One region of the Mammaliicoccus lentus genome, then DNA from elsewhere that is predicted to be linked to it. Evidence: predicted binding sites of a transcription regulator. Region 1 holds the regulator's gene; each other region holds the start of a gene.

The links. Region 1 encodes Rex, which represses fermentation and respiration genes when NADH is low (regulators of the CRP and FNR family bind a similar motif). Its sites were predicted from a motif close to TTGTGAAATATTTCACAA; they were not measured.
Region 2: ACNMOQ_RS03275 (nitrate/nitrite transporter) is a predicted target of Rex. The motif match lies at 4,766-4,783, and genes of this name have one in related genera.
Region 3: ahlS (AhlS family quorum-quenching N-acyl homoserine lactonase) is a predicted target of Rex. The motif match lies at 3,484-3,501, and genes of this name have one in related genera.

What each region holds. Positions count from the first base shown of each region.
Region 1 covers NZ_OX344834.1:875,197-880,972, forward strand. The annotation lists gene rimI (ribosomal protein S18-alanine N-acetyltransferase) at 1-184, shown strand, start outside; gene tsaD (tRNA (adenosine(37)-N6)-threonylcarbamoyltransferase complex transferase subunit TsaD) at 177-1,193, shown strand; gene ACNMOQ_RS04250 (hypothetical protein) at 1,372-1,524, opposite strand; gene ACNMOQ_RS04255 (ABC-F family ATP-binding cassette domain-containing protein) at 1,999-3,921, opposite strand; gene ACNMOQ_RS04260 (redox-sensing transcriptional repressor Rex) at 4,084-4,716, shown strand; gene ACNMOQ_RS04265 (twin-arginine translocase TatA/TatE family subunit) at 4,729-4,953, shown strand; gene tatC (twin-arginine translocase subunit TatC) at 5,026-5,776, shown strand, end outside.
Region 2 covers NZ_OX344834.1:701,608-707,383, forward strand. The annotation lists gene narI (respiratory nitrate reductase subunit gamma) at 1-294, shown strand, start outside; gene nreA (nitrate respiration regulation accessory nitrate sensor NreA) at 329-772, shown strand; gene ACNMOQ_RS03260 (sensor histidine kinase) at 769-1,803, shown strand; gene nreC (nitrate respiration regulation response regulator NreC) at 1,820-2,473, shown strand; gene ACNMOQ_RS03270 (IS256 family transposase) at 2,990-4,156, shown strand; gene ACNMOQ_RS03275 (nitrate/nitrite transporter) at 4,845-5,776, shown strand, end outside.
Region 3 covers NZ_OX344834.1:54,519-60,294, reverse strand. The annotation lists gene icaB (intercellular adhesin biosynthesis polysaccharide N-deacetylase) at 1-312, shown strand, start outside; gene ACNMOQ_RS00250 (acyltransferase family protein) at 305-1,345, shown strand; gene ACNMOQ_RS00245 (zinc-dependent alcohol dehydrogenase family protein) at 1,450-2,583, opposite strand; gene ahlS (AhlS family quorum-quenching N-acyl homoserine lactonase) at 2,600-3,448, opposite strand; gene bla (BlaZ-like penicillin-hydrolyzing class A beta-lactamase) at 3,638-4,489, shown strand; gene ACNMOQ_RS00230 (UvrD-helicase domain-containing protein) at 4,862-5,776, opposite strand, start outside.

The sequences.
Region 1 (5,776 bases):
AGAATACGTAATGAACTTTGCGAGTTCAACATGCACAACAATGAGTTTAGAAGTAAGAATTGAAAATGATGTAGCAAGACATGTATATGAAAAAGCAGGGTTTACTTATGGTGGCGTCAGAAAAAATTATTATGGCGACGGAGAGGATGCAAAAGTAATGTGGGTGAGTCTAAAAAATGTGTGAATCTATAATATTAAGTATTGAAACAAGTTGTGATGAAACTGCAGCTAGTGTGATTAAAGATGGTAAAGAAATATTAAGTAACGAAGTCGTAACACAGATGATGACACATAAGAAGTTTGGTGGAGTAGTACCTGAAGTAGCGAGTAGACAACATGTAGAAGTGATTACTCGAGTAGTCGATGAAGCTTTGAAAAATGCAGAGATGACTATGGAAGAGATAGATGCCATTGCTGTTACAGAAGGTCCAGGATTAATTGGGGCATTATTGGTAGGTGTAGCGAGTGCTAAAGCTTTAGCATTTAGTTACCAAAAGCCATTAATCCCAGTACACCATATTGCTGGTCACATATACGCTAACAATCTAATTCAGCCTCTACAATTCCCATTAATGGCGCTAATTGTATCAGGTGGTCATACAGAATTAATTTATATGGAAGATCATTTAAACTTTGAAATAATAGGTGAAACAAGAGATGATGCTGTAGGCGAAGCATATGATAAAGTAGCTAGAACAATAGGATTACCTTATCCAGGTGGACCAGAAGTAGATCGATTAGCAGAAATTGGGCAAGATAATTTAAATTTCCCAAGAGTATGGTTAGAAAAAGATAGTTATGATTTTAGTTTTAGTGGTTTGAAAAGTGCTGTTATAAATACACTTCATAACAAACGACAAAAAAATGAAGAAATTATACCCGAAGACGTAGCAACAAGCTTTCAAAATAGTGTTGTAGAAGTTCTTGTAGGTAAAACGATGTCTGCCATTAAAGAATATAAAGTAGACCAGCTAGTCGTGGCAGGAGGAGTTGCCGCAAACAAAGGGCTTAGAAAAGTATTGGCGCAAGAATGTGAAAGAGAACAAATAGAATTAAAAATACCACCTCTAAATCTCTGTACAGATAATGCTGCGATGATTGGTTCAGTAGCTCATTACCTTTATATAAACGGTAAGACAGCGGACATGAAGCTTAATGGAAAAAGTTCATTAGATATAGAAATGATGGATTAGAGTTGTTTTTAAACAATAAATTTTCTATTGGCAAGCTTGCACGAACAAAATCGTAAACTATAAAAAATAGGCATATCACTTTTAAACTGAAATAATCAGTTAAGTGATATGCTTATTTTTGTTTCAAATAGGCATGTATATGATAAATCTATTAAATACTATAAGTATTAAGATAATGCTATTGTTTTCGTGAATACTTACCTTCACTATTTGTGTAATCAGTGTAGTCTTGTATTCTTTCCTCATATTCATCTTTAGTTATAATTTTAAGATTTAGTAATTCTTTAGCCTGGGTTGAATAGCGCTCTATATTTTCATTATTTTCTTTCATGAACTACCATCCCTTCTGTTTCATGTCAGACCAATGATTAGTGAAATTAGCCAATTTAATAAAATATATAAATTTTGAAAATTAAAAAGAAATTGGTTACCTGAATTATAAGGCTTTTTAGATTTTAAATCTACTAATATTTTCTATATTATTAAAAAATTATGTTTAAATATATTTTTAATTAATAATCTTTACTTTCTTAGTATTAAGTACATGCTTAATTAATAAAGTCAATACGGAACATTTGTACTTGTGCACAAGTTAAGCACATTTTGTGGATAAACTAGGTATATCTTTTTAAATATTTGTGGATAACTTATTATTAAAAAGAATGGTTTGTACAATTTACCTGTGGATAAGTAGGATAACTCTGTGGATTACTAGTAAAACAAGACTTTTTAATGTGAATAAAAATGTGGCTAAATATAAAAAATAAAAGTATTAGAGTGTAAAAATAACTCTAATACTTTTAAATTAATCTAATTGATTTTGTATTTCTTCCCAATTATTCATACTTTCTTCGAGCAGATGTTCTGTATCTATTCTTTGTTTATTAATTTGATTACTCTTTTCAATATCATTAAATACTTCAGGCAAAGTAAGTTGATATTCATAATCTTCTATAAGTGATTCATATTCAGATATATTACTTTCTATTTCTTCAAGTTGTCTTTCTAATTTTCTTTTTTCTTTCTTTTGTTGTTTCTGATTGATATAGAAGTCATCATCATTAGTAGAAGCGGTTTGCTTTTTGTTACTTTGTTCATAGTTTTCGATTGCTTCTCGTTGCTCTAATTTTTCTAAGTAATATTGATAATCTCCCTGGAATAATTCGTTACCATCAGCAGTAATATGAAATATTTTGTTAGCAAGTTCATTAATAAAGTAACGATCATGAGTTACAAATAAGAGTGTACCTTCATAATTTTGTAGAGCTTGTTCTAACATTTCTTTTGAATCAATATCTAAATGGTTTGTAGGCTCATCTAAAATGAGTAAGTTATTTTTTTCTAACATGAGTAATGCAAGCTGTAATCTAGCTTTTTCTCCACCAGATAAATCATTGATTATTTTTTTAACTTCTTCTTGTGTAAATAAAAAACGCCCAAGAATCGTTCTAATATCTTTTTCTGGCATATGAGAATATTGATTCCAAACATAATCTAAAATCGTTAAATTAGATTTAAATTCAGCTTGTTTTTGATCGTAATAACCGATTTGGACATTGGAACCATAACGTATATCACCAGATAATGATTCTAGTTTTTGGGCAATCGTTTTTATTAATGTGGATTTCCCAATACCATTTGGACCGATTATAGCAATTCGGTCGTGTCTTTTTACCTCTAAATTTATAGGGGGTGTAATGCGATCAGAGTAGCCAATTTCTAAGTTTTTAACAGATAAAACATCTTCACCCGTTGAACGGTTAATTTCAAAAGCTATTTGAGCGCTTTTAGCATCTAGCCTTGGTTTTTCGATTTTTTCCATTCTTTCAAGAACTTTTCTACGACTTTTTGCCATACCACTTGTTGATGCTCTCGTTATATTTTTCTCAACAAATGTTTCTAATTTTTTAATTTCACTTTGCTGTCTTTCATATTCAGCCATTACTTTTTCATAATGGGCATCTCTTTCTTTTAGAAATTTACTATAATTGCCGATATAACGCTTAACAGAACCAAGTGCCACATCATATACTTGATTAACAATTTTATCTAAGAAATATCTATCATGACTGATGATGACAATAGCACCCTTAAAGTGTATTAAATAATTTTCCAACCATTCTGTAGTTTCCATATCTAAATGGTTTGTAGGTTCATCAAGCAGCAATAAATCAGGTTCGCGTAATAACATTTGAGCCATTGATAACCTTGTTTTTTGACCACCGCTAAATGAATGTATTTCTCTATCAAAATCTTCTTCAGTAAAATTCAAACCTGTTAACACTGTTTTTATTTTACTTTCATATTGATACCCATCTAATAGTTCATATTGATTAGATAAATATTCATATTGCGATAACTGTTCTTTATATTCTTCGCTATCATACTGTTCAGCATGTTCGCTTAACCATTTTGTTAAGTTATTCATTTTCTGTTCTAGCTTTATGATATGTTCGAAAGGTTTTCTCATTTCATTCATAACAGTATCGGAAGAATCTAATGTCATTTGTTGAGTTAAATAACCCATTGAAACATTTTTACCTTTAGAAAAGTTTCCAGAGTCATATGATTCAGTGCCAGCAATAATTTTCATCAATGTGGTTTTTCCAGCACCATTTCTGCCGACGATAGCTATTCTTTCGCCTGTTTTGACTTCAAAATCGACATCTGAAAATATTATGTCGCCGTCAAAAGACTTTTCTAATTTATTTATTTGTAAAAGTATCATATCTACACCTCTCTATTACTTATTATTCTACATGAAAACACTAAAGAAATGTATCTTATTTGCATACAATATTTGTATAGTTATTTCAAGAAAAGTTTGATATAATTAACCCAATAGATGTGAACGCAATCACATTATTTTATAGTAGAAAAGGTGAGGATTTTGGCGAAGAATGATGTGAAGATCCCAAAAGCAACTTTGAAACGATTGCCACTGTACTATCGATTTGTAAGCACTTTGCATAATTCAGGTGTGGACCGTGTGTCTTCAAAAGAACTTAGTGAAGGTCTCAAAATTGATTCAGCGACAATTCGTCGTGATTTTTCATATTTTGGAGAACTAGGCAAAAAAGGATACGGCTATAACATCAGTTATTTATTAAAGTTTTTCAGAACAACTTTAGAGCAAGATGATATGACAAAAGTAGCTATTGTTGGTGTAGGTAATTTAGGTACTGCACTCGTTAACTATAACTTTACGGTTAATGATAGAATGCAAATTGTAGCAGCTTTTGATCAATCTGAAGATGTAGTAGGTAATATGGTAGGTAAATTAACGATTGATAGCATGGACGATTTCGAGAAAGTACTTGAAGAACTTGGTATTGAAGTTGTAATATTGACAGTACCACAACAAGCTGCACAAAAAGTTGCAGATAGAATAACAAAAGCAGGTATTACTGGAATACTGAATTTTACACCTCAAAGAGTAAACGTACCTGAGAAAGTTCAAGTACATCATATAGATTTAGGAATAGAACTACAATCTTTAATCTTCTTTATGAAGAATCAATAGGAGGGTATCAAGATGGAAGCATTAGCGTTTATCAATACTGTCGGCATTTCAGGACCAGTTAGTTTATTATTTATAGGGGTAGTTGCACTGATTATTTTCGGACCGAAGAAATTACCACAATTCGGAAGAGCAATGGGTTCAACTTTGAAAGAATTTAAAGACGCTACAGATGGCATGACAAACTTCGACGATAAGAAAAATAACGACGAACAAAGTCAGGACAAAGAAGTTAAATAAAGCACGGACATAATGTTCATATAAATGTGGCGGGAATCCTGCCACATCTTTTTTTAGATTGGAGGTAAAGCGGTGAATAAAGACAACTTAACATTTGTCGAACATTTAGAAGAATTGCGTAAACGTATAATGGTAGTTGCTTACTTTCTAATCGGGGGATTAGTAATAGGTTTTTTCTTTGCAAAACCAGTCATTCATTACATTACGAATGATGATTTTACTCAATCATTAGAACTAAATGCTTTCAGAATAACGGACCCTCTTACAATATACATAGCAATGATTGTCGTAATAGCTTTTATAATTGTCTCACCAGTTATCTTATACCAGTTATGGGCTTTCATATCACCAGGATTACATCCAAAAGAACAAAAAGTCACTTTAAGTTATATTCCTTTTAGTTTAGGATTATTTATCATTGGATTATTGTTTTCTTATTTTGTTATTTTCCCTTACTTAATTTCGTTTACAATGGGATTGGCAGACGATATGGGCATTAAACAAACGATAGGCATTAAAGAATATTTTAGTGAGTTGTTTAAATTTACTATACCTTTCGGATTTGTATTTCAACTGCCTATACTGCTATTGTTTTTAACGCGATTAGGTATTGTGACACCAATGTTTTTAAAGAAAAACAGAAAATATGCATACTTCATATTATTAGTCTTAGCTGCTTTAATAGCACCGCCAGACTTTATGACACATATACTATTCACGCTTCCTATGATTGTACTGTATGAAATAAGTATTTTGATATCTAAGGTTGGATATAAGAAATATTTAAAAGCAGAACAAAAACTTATGGAAGAAGAATTAGGTA
Region 2 (5,776 bases), 170 kb from region 1:
ATATTATTATTAGCGATTGTATTTATGGGATGTGTAGCTACTTTATGGACGAATGCAACGGTACCAGATTTTGATTATAGACAAACAATTTCTGTGTGGTTTAGAGGTTTGTTGATTTTTAGACCTAATGCGGAATTAATGACTACTGTTCCGTGGACATTTAAGACGCATATTATTTTAGGGTTATTGATAACAAGTATGTGGCCATTCACTCGATTAGTACATGTGTGGAGCGTGCCATTAACTTACTTTAGTAGAAGTTATATTATTTACAGAAAGCATAAAACGAATTAAACTAAAGGTGAAAAATGAGTTGAGGTGCTGAAAAATGTCTGATGATTTTAATTTTCAAGAAAAACTTGATCAAATTAGAAATAAGTATGATTTTGATTTTGCTGGTATCGCTATGGCTTTGGACACAAATTTGTCTAGTCACATAAAATGGCAGTATGTATCTGGAAATTTGAATCATAGATATAAAAACATCATTTTAAGAAACGGCAGGGGTATAGCAGGAATTGTAATTAAGAGTGGTAAAGAAATAATTCTTCATAATATTAAAGACAGCATTTACAATGACCAAGTCTTTAATTATCCGATTATTCAAAGCGAGGAATTAACTGCTCTTATTGCATTTCCATTATGGATTAAAAATAGAGTGAAGGGTGTTCTATTGTTAGGACAAAGAAACGATAAACGATTACCAAATTTAGAACAATTGCATTTTTCTAGTTTTGGCCCTTTTCAAAGAGAGGATATGATTAATTCATGAGTGTAGATAACGCTTCAAAATTAAACAATATTTTAAAGCAGTATTATGAAAAAACAAGTGAAATGATCGTCTTTTTAAATAGTAAAGGACAAATTATTGATATGAATAAAGCGGCTAGAAAAATCATTTCAGAAGATAATCAAGAACCTTTGACACATGCTATATGTAGTAGGTGTGAAGGTTATTCAAATGAATACGCACTACAATCGTGTAGAGATTGTTTCTTAGAATCAAGGAACATTGGTAATACAAGCTTCCAAGTATTTATGCAAACAAACAGTGGATCAGTAGAACCTTTCACTGCGACTTATCAAACGATTAGCCAAGAAGAAGATATCATGGTGTACACGCTACAAAATGTGTCCCCACAAATTGAAAGACAACAAAAATTACATCAACAAACAATGATGCAAAAGATCATTTCAGCACAAGAAAATGAAAGAAAAAGAATTTCAAGAGAACTACATGACGGTGTTGTTCAAGAATTATTAAATGTCAGTGTAGAGTTGAGATTACTTAAATACCAAGATGATATAGATCAATTGAAAACTCAGTCACAAGATATAGAAAGTATAATGTCTAGATTAATAGATGATATTCGCAATTTATCTTTAGAGTTAAGACCATCTTCATTAGATGACTTAGGTTTAAATGCTGCATTTAAATCATATTTCAAACAGTTGGAGAAGAACTTTGGATTTATAGTTCATTATCACTTTGATTCTGTTGAGCTTAGATTTAATCCAGAAATTGAAACGGTTGTTTACCGAATTGTCCAAGAAGCGGTATTTAATTCTTTAAAATATGCTAATGTAGATAGTGTTGATGTACACATGTTATTTGAAGACAATATGATTCAAGTAGAAGTGGCTGATCAAGGTGCCGGTTTTGTTATTGGAAGTCAACCTAAAGGGTCAGGGCTAGGTCTGTATGGCATGCAAGAGCGTGCAGAAATAGTAGGTGGTAGCGTTAATATTGAAAGCAAAATAGGTAAAGGTACTAACATTAAATTAAAAGTGCCAATAGCATAAACGTGGAGGAAGACAAATGAAAATCGTAATTGCAGATGATCATGCAGTTGTTAGAACAGGTTTTTCTATGATATTAAACTATCAAGAAGATATGGAAGTAGTGGCAACTGCCGCAGATGGAATAGAAGCATATCAAATGGTTGCTAAACATAAGCCTGATGTATTGATTATGGATTTAAGTATGCCGCCAGGTGAATCTGGATTAAATGCGACGGGTAAAATTTCAGAAGATTTTAAGGAAACTAAAATACTTATATTAACGATGTTTGACGATGAAGAATATCTGTTTCATGTTTTAAGAAATGGAGCTAAAGGTTATATCTTGAAAAATGCGCCAGATGAAGAATTAATTCACGCAGTAAGAACAGTTTATAAAGATGAAATGTATATTGATTCGAAAGTTACGAGTGCACTTGTTAATGAGCTTGTTAACCCAAGTAACCAATCAGATACTAACTCGAATGATCCATTTAAAATTTTATCTCAAAGAGAATTAGAGATACTTCCTTTAATCGCAAAAGGGTACGGAAATAAAGACATAGCTGAAAAGTTATTTGTCTCAGTAAAAACAATCGAAGCACATAAAGCACGAATTATGGATAAACTTAATTTAAAATCTCGTCCAGAATTAGTTGAATATGCTATGAAGAAAAAATTATTAGATTTTTAAATGGTTAATCATCATATCGTACAAATCAATAGGATATAAAGTTGTAACGTGCAAGGACATCGAGCCTTGTACGTTATTTTTTGATGATACGATTTATAGTGGCAAGAGATGACTTGCTTGTTGGATTAAGTATGACAATAATCCAAGTAGAACACCTTTTGTTGGATTAATTAAGCCGAAAATCCAATAAGAGCCTGTTTTGTTGGATTAATTAAGCCGAAAATCCAATAAGAGCCTGTTTTGTTGGATTAATTAAGACAAAAATCCAATAAGAGCCTGTTTTGTTGGATTAATTAAGTTGAAAATCCAATAAGAGCCTGTTTAGTTGGATTAATTAAGTTGAAAATCCAATAAGAGCCATTTAGTTGGATTAATTAAGACAATAATCCAAGTAGAACACCTTTTGTTGGATTAATTGAATATGTCCATATAATTGTGTAATAAAAAAAGAGCCAAATATAGCTCACTTTAGTACAATGTAATCGACTAAGAAAATATTGTAGAGGTGACCTATATATGACTCAGTTAAATATTAACGTAGACTTTGAAGAATTGGCAAGTGCTATTTTAGAAAGTAATTTAAATACTGCTATGAAAAGTATAGCTGTAACTGTATTAAATGCTTATATGGAAATGGAAAGAGATCAGTTTGTGAACGCTGATTTCAAACAAAAGCATCCTGAAAGGATTGCACAACGAAATGGCTACTATGAACGTGATTTTATGATTCCAGTCGGAACACTTCATTTAAAAGTACCTAGAACGCGTGATGGCGAATTTACAACTGAAGTTTTTGATCAATATTCTCGCTCTGATCAATCACTGATTTTAGCGATGATAGAAGCTTATATTAATGGCGTTTCAACTAGAAACATCACGAAAATTGTAGAGGCTCTGGCAGGTAAATCTGTTTCGAAATCTACGATTTCAGAAGTTATGAAAAATATTGACCCCGATATTCAAAAGTGGTCGAGTAGACCTATTACTAGTCATCAGTACAGATATGTATTTGTTGATGCCATGCATATTAAAGTTAGAGAGAATAATAAAATAGTTTCTAAAGGAGTTTATATAGCTATGGGAGTAAATGAACTTAAAAGACGTGAAATTATTGGTTTTAAAATTTCTAATCAAGAATCTGAACAGGCTTGGTCTGAGTTCTTTGAAGATTTAAGAATGCGTGGCCTCACAACTCCTGAGCTCATTATTTCTGATGCACATTCTGGTCTTATTAAGTCTATTAAATCACAATTTATAGATTCAACTTGGCAACGTTGTACATTTCATCTTCTTAAAAACATCATTGAAAGATTTCCAAAAAAGAATTCACAAGAGGCAAGAACATTACTTAAATCTATTTTTCAAGCTCCTACATATCAACATGCGCTTGAAAGTAAAAATGAATTTGTAACTAAGTATGAAAATAATCCTAAGTATTCAGAAGCTTTAAATATATTAGATCAGGGCTTCGAAGATGCCACACAGTTTTATAGATTTCCAGCACAACACCATAAGAATATACGAACTACTAACTCTATTGAAAATATAAATATGCAGCTTAGAAAAAGAGAGAAAGTCATTAAGACTTTCCCTAACCTAGACTCAGCTTTTAGATTAATTGGTGCATTACTCATGGATATTCAAGAAAATCTAGATAATGCTAAAAGACCTTTTATTCCTTAAACTTACTACTTATTTTTGAAAAATAAGTAGAGATTAACAAAATGAATCTGCTAAAAATCAAACAGATTTATTTTGTTAATACATTCTAAAAAACCAAAGGTTGATTACTTCTAAAGATATTACACATAAATATGGACTTGACTGATTAATTAAGCCGAAAATCCAATAAGAGCCTGTTTTGTTGGATTAATTAAGTTGAAAATCCAATAAGAACCCGTTTAGTTGGATTAATTAAGTTGAAAATCCAATAAGAGCCCATTTAGTTGGATTAATTAAGCCGAAGATCCAATAAGAACCCGTTTAGTTGGATTAATTAAGTTGAAAATCCAATAAGAACCCGTTTAGTTGGATTAATTAAGCCGAAAATCCAATAAGAGCTCAATTTATTAGATTAACTATCAATTTAGCTTTGAATTTCACTTGCACGAATTTGTAAAGTGCTGACGCCCAAGGGAATAGTATGCGCGAGAGACTACAGGCTCGAGCCATACTCTAGACAACCATGCACTTTCAAATCAGCAGATTAGGAAAATTATTTTGAGTTAAGTACTTCTACCTCACAACATTACTTTATAGGGAAATTACTGAAGGAGGTAAGGGGAATTCCTTATGTGCAGTTTTTCACAAATAACCTAAAATGTAGTTGAAAAGAGTTTTAAATTATCTACAAATAAAAAGGGTGAAAGTCATGAAAAACAACACAGGTAAAGTCCAATTACCGTTACAAACCTTAAGCTTAATGGCAGGATTTATGGTGTGGAGTATTTTAGCTCCTTTAATGCCATACATATCACAAGATTTTAACGTACCAGAAAGTCAGAAAGCTATTATTTTAGCGATACCTGTTATTCTAGGTTCAATTCTAAGAATTCCTATTGGTTATTACACAAACTTAATTGGATCTAGACTTGTCTTTTTAATTAGTTTTATTATTTTAATTTTTCCAGTATTTTATTTAAGTCAAGCAACTTCAACTACAGGACTAATGATAGCTGGATTCTTTATTGGTTTAGGTGGTGCAGTGTTTTCAGTTGGTGTTACATCGATTCCTAAATATTATCCGAAAGAAAAACATGGTTTTGCTAATGGTATATACGGTATGGGTAATTTAGGTACAGCTGTTTCATCATTTTTAGCTCCACCAATAGCAGGGGCTATAGGTTGGCAACATACTGTTCAATTATATGTACTAGTAATGGCGTTATTTGCTATTTTGATGTTTGTTTTTGGAGATAAACAAGAGCCTAAAGTTAAAGTACCTATGTTAAAACAAACTAAACAAGTAGCAAACAACTATAAACTTTACTATTTCAGTTTTTGGTATTTCATCACATTTGGTGCATTCGTAGCTTTCGGATTATTTTTACCAAACTTTTTAGTAGGACACTTTGAAATCGACAAAGTAGATGCAGGGATACGAACTGGTGTGTTTATCGCAATAGCTACAATATTAAGACCAATTGGTGGTATGTTAGGCGATAAATTTAATGCATTAAATATGTTGAAAATATTCTTTGGCATTATGATAGCTGGTGCTTTAATACTAGCATTATCAAATCATATCATGTTATTTACAATTGGTTGCTTAACAATCAGTGTGTCTGCAGGTATTGGAAATGG
Region 3 (5,776 bases), 820 kb from region 1:
CTAAAAAAAGAGACATCTACTCTTATCCGAACTGCTGAAAAAAGTGATATAAAAAATGATATAAATAAAAGTACAAGTTATATAAAAAAAGAGCTTAATGGTGATATTCGAGCTATAGCATATCCTTATGGTCAAACAAATGATAAAGTAGTAGATCAACTTAAATATGGCACATCTATAAAATATGCATTTACTTTAGAGGAAAAAGCAATACTTCCTGATGATGATAATTATTACATTCCAAGAATTATGGTTAGTGACGACGCTTTTAATAAACTAGTTACACAGTGGAAAGGATTTAATCATGATTAAAAGAAAACGTATTGAATTTATATATTTAAGAACTTTCCTCTGTCTATTGATTGTATTAACGCATGTAATGACAGAGTTTAGTATCACAAATGAACTAGATTCTCGACAGTTTCAAACTCTATATTGGATAAGAATGATAATAATTATTGGCACACCATCATTTATAATACTATCTCAACTATTAACAACTTTAAATTATAATGAAAAGTTAACGCCCGGATATTTGAGAGTAAGATTAAAGTACATTTTAATTCCTTATCTCATAATGGGAGGATTTTATAGTTATTCAGAAAGTCTTAAGTTAAATGATTCATTTTCAAAACACTTTTTAGAAAATGTCGTTCAAGGCAATTGGTACGGATACTTTATTCTTATCATTATCCAGTTCTTTTTATTAAATTGGCTAGTATATAGAATAAATGCAAATATTTTATATTCAAAATGGAGTTTAATCATAGCGTTCAGCCTAAACACACTATATTTGTATAGTTATCAAAATATAGAAGAAGTTACCAAGTTTGTAGATACATATTATCCTCTTAGTTCAGAAACCTTCATAGTTGGTTGGATATTTTACTACATTTTTGGTTCATATGTAGGACACAATTATGATAAAGTACTGAGGTTTGTAAAACAATATATCACCTTGATTATTTTTCTTACAGTAGTAACTTTTATATTATTTGGGATAGTTGGAAAACACGATTATTGGACGGTAAGTAGCATAGATTATCGTATATTATTATATGTATGTTATGTATTTTTACTTCTAATAAACTTTAGTTCTCAATTTGATTCGTTTATGTTTAATTCAGTAAAATTAATAAGTGCATTTTCATTCTTTATCTACTTAATGCACCCTATAATTCTTGAATACATTTTTCAATACACAAGTATTTTCCAAGAAAAAACATTAATTTTCATCCCAATATCATTACTGTTTATAGTAGGATGCTGTTTGGGAATTGGTATATTATTAAGAGAATTTAAAATATTTAAATTTGTAATTGGTAGACAACCATACAATAATTAAAATAACTTAATTACGTTGCTAAACCCTATATGATATAAAATAAAAAACCAAGATGCCTGTCATGAGTTGATAAGCGCCTTGGTTTTTTTATTTAGTTTCTATATTTATGATTCTGTCATTTTAATAATAATTCTACCTGCATCGCCATTTGCTAATTGATCAAAGCCTTTATTTATCTCATTAAGTGAAATGACATCACTGATTAATGGATCAACGTTAAGCCGATTACTTTGATACAAACTAACAAACCTAGGTATATCACGATCAGGAACACAACTTCCAACATATGAACCTTTAATCGTTCTTTCTTCAGCTGCTAAAGTTACTTGAGGAATTGATAATTCTGCTTTAGGATCAGGTAAACCTGTTGTAACTGTTGTTCCACCTCGTTTTGTTATTGCATATGCTACTTGCATTGCTGGCACTACACCTGCTGTTTCAAATACATATTCAGCCCCGCCTGTAATATATTGCTTAACTTCTTCTATTACATTTTCATCGCCTGAATTATATACTGCTGTTGCACCTAATTTTTTAGCAATTTCAAATTTATCTTCATTTATATCTAATGCAATAATTTCATTTGCACCGGCCAGTTTTGCACCAATAATAGCATTTAATCCTATTCCTCCAAGTCCTACTACAGCGACATTACTACCTGGTCTAATCTGCGCTGTATTTATAACAGCCCCTATACCTGTAATAACAGCACAACCAAACACAGCTGCACGTTCATAAGGAATATTTGGATCAATTTTTACTATAGAATTTTCTGATACAACAGCATATTCAGAGAATCCAGAAACGCCTAAATGGTGATGGATGACATCATTATCTTTAGATAAACGAAATCCACCTTCTAACATTTCACCTTTTTCATTTGAAGCAGCACCATTTTCACATAATGCCGGTCGTCCTTCACGACAAGGTATACACTTTCCACAGCTTGGAATAAATGTACAAACAACATGGTCTCCAACTTCAAAATCGGTAACATTTTCACCTAGTTCTATAATCTCTCCTGCCGCTTCATGTCCTAACGCCATAGGCATTGGTCGCGGTCGACTTCCGTTAATCACTGATAAATCAGAATGACATAAACCTGCTGCATGAATTTTAATTAATACTTCATTTTTGTTAGGATTATCAAGGTTTAATGTTTCTATCTTTAAAGGTTCAGCTTTTTCATAAGGACCTTCTACACCCATTTCATATAATACTGCTGCTTTTGTCTTCATTTATATACACACCCTTTTATTCATAATAACCATCAGTAGACTTTCTAAAAGTCTCAAATTGATTACCGTCATGACCAAACCAGATTTCTGCGTTTTTTTCTTTTGCGAGTCGCTTAATATATTCAACTGAGTTTGCCCAACCAATGGAATCATAAATAATTCCAGGTGGCTGCAATTTAGGTTCCATACTTTCTCGTGTATAAATAGCATCAGAAGCTAAGATTAACGTGCCTAGCTCTTCCGTTTCAATTTCAAGACCAATCATTCCCCAAGCATGGCCACTACCAAAATTCAGTACCTTCACGCCATCTACAAGGTTCAAGTGGTCTTGATCACGTGAAATTGTGTGCCAAGTTAAATCACTTTTAATCCAAGCATCAATATCACTCCAAATATATGCACCTTCTTGTTGGTTACGTGCATAGCACTTCATCGCACCACTGAATTCATCATCATGAACAATAACAGTTGCGTTTGTAAAGTATTCTAAACAACCAGCATGATCTAGATGTAAATGTGAAGCAACTACTATATCTACATCTTTAGGGTCAACGCCCAACTGTTCTAGCCTATTAGGTAAATGACACGAGTCATCTGAAAAATACGGAAAAGCTTTCTGTGTCGCATTAATCCAACGACCCTCTTCACCCATTGAATTAGGATTACAAGCAGTATCAAATAAAATTTTAGCATCCGGATGGTCTATAAAAACTGTATAAATCGGAAATTCATGTAGTTCATTTTCTTTATTAGGATTGTCGAGCGTGGCTTGGTTTGAATTAGCTATCATTAGATTTTTGTCCATTTGCATGCGTCCATTATCCAAAACATAGATTTTCATACGTTCTTTTTTTATATTTACCAATACAATCAACCCCTTTAATTATATGTTACTCCCCATTGTAAACCCTTTCACTTTTGGTGTAAAATTATACCCATCGGATTATATTGTTTCTATATTTTGTATAATTATTTGATTTTTGTTATTCATTCAACATGTTATAATGTTATTATTTTCACGAAGATTACATTTTTAATATAAAGGGGTATAAAAATGAAAAAATTAATAATATTAAGCGTATTATTATTGGTATTAAGTGCTTGTAATAATAAAGATTCAAATAATAGTGCAATAGATAAAGTTGAGAAAAAATATGATGCAAATGTAGGTATGTATGCTCTTAATACTCAAAACGGTGAAGAATTATCATTTAATGAAGATAAACGCTTTGCTTACGCGTCTACATTAAAAGCTGTAAGTAGTGCCATGTTACTTGAAAAAGTACCTTCTAATAAATTAGATAAAAAAATTCACATAAGTAAGGACGATATTGTTACATATTCACCTGTGTTAGAAAAATATGTCGACAAAGAGATAACTTTAAAGAAACTTATAGAAGCTAACATGTTATATAGTGATAATACTGCTAATAATAAAGTTATTGACGAGCTAGGCGGTTATAAAAAAGTTAAAAAAAGATTAGTAGACTTAGGTGATACAATGACGTATCCATCAAGAAAAGAACCCGATTTGAATTTATATACACCAAAAGACAAACGAGATACAACCACTCCCTTAGCCTTTGGTAAAACATTGAATAAACTTATAATCGATGGCAATCTTAGTAAATCAAATAAAGATTTCTTAATGAACCTAATGTTAAAAAATAAAAGTGGAGATACGTTAATTAAGGATGGTGCTCCATCCGACTTTAAAGTTATGGATAAAAGCGGTCAGGCAGTTACGTATGGTTCAAGAAATGATGTTGCTTTTATTTATCCAAAAGGACAAGATAAACCTATAATATTAGTTATATTCACTAATAAAAATAATAAAGACGCTAAACCTAACGATAAAATAGTAAGTGAAGTAGCTGGGGAAGTTTTGAAAAATATTAGTGAATAATTTTAGACCTTAGTAGACGACATAATAGAAAGCATGAGTAGATTAATAGTTTAATTGTCATTAACATAAGATGAGAGTTGTACAGAAATCTCATTTTGTTAAAAAGATTTCGTAATCCACCCCGACAAGAATGACTAGGTATGAAAAAAGCTTGATATAAGCACAATTTCATACCAGTCAGCTACTGCCAATATGATGAAACAGGCTGAGACATTTATTTATGTCCCAGCCTGCTTCATCAAATATTGAGAGTTATCAGCAATCAATATTTGTATAATAAGGTCTATTCCTATTAACCGTCAGTAAGGCCATATCATCTTAATGGAATTTATAAGTCATACATGCCATTTAAATAGATAATTTCTCATCGACTTAATTCATATCTAATGCTATGCCTTTTAACACTTTATTTAATTCAATATTGTTCTGTAATTGATTTGATTGAAATATAGCCTGTTGTACATAGGCCATATAAGATTCGCTTTGATGACTATTTCCAATTATCAACAATCTACTTTCAGGCCTAGTAATAGCTACATAATGCAAGAAATTAGCATCCTCTCTCTGAAAGTTAAAGTCCCCAGCATTAATTATGACTTGATTAAATTCTAATCCTTTAGAAGAATGGATAGTTCCGCATGTGTGTTTATAATTACTTTGATTATATGTAGCTATATATTGTTCATCGTTGATTACATCAAAGAGTATATCAATTTCGTGTTCAATTTTTCTTAAATCTTTACTATATCCTAAATAATCGAATAAATTTAAACAATCATCTATAAATTTTTTATTATTTTCAGTAGGATCAATTTGTTTTAATAAATGTTTTATTTTAGAAAAACTAAATGAATCTGGCATGGGAATCTCATCTCTAAAATCGTATTCATTATAACGGGACTGCAAGTGATATTTAGCTAATGCCCTTGTTACCCAAATATGTTCACTTTCTAAATTAGAATAATCTAATGGAGAGCCAGGAATATATTCAAAAGGTACTCTTATTTCATTTAATCGCTCACTCCAGACCTTGGCATTACTGTTACTAAAGTTTAAAAAAGCACAAGATTCACTAAAATCAACCCATCTGCCTATATAATCTACAGCCATATACGCACCAGTATAGGTATATAGAATAATTTCATCTTGAAATTCTATCTCCTCATAGTGCTCTCTAGTGTCCTCCATAAATAAATTCGAATAATTTTGTATAGCGATATTTGACCGAAAATTATGCCACAGTTTGAATTCATTAAAATCATCTCTTAACTTTAAATTATTAAAACC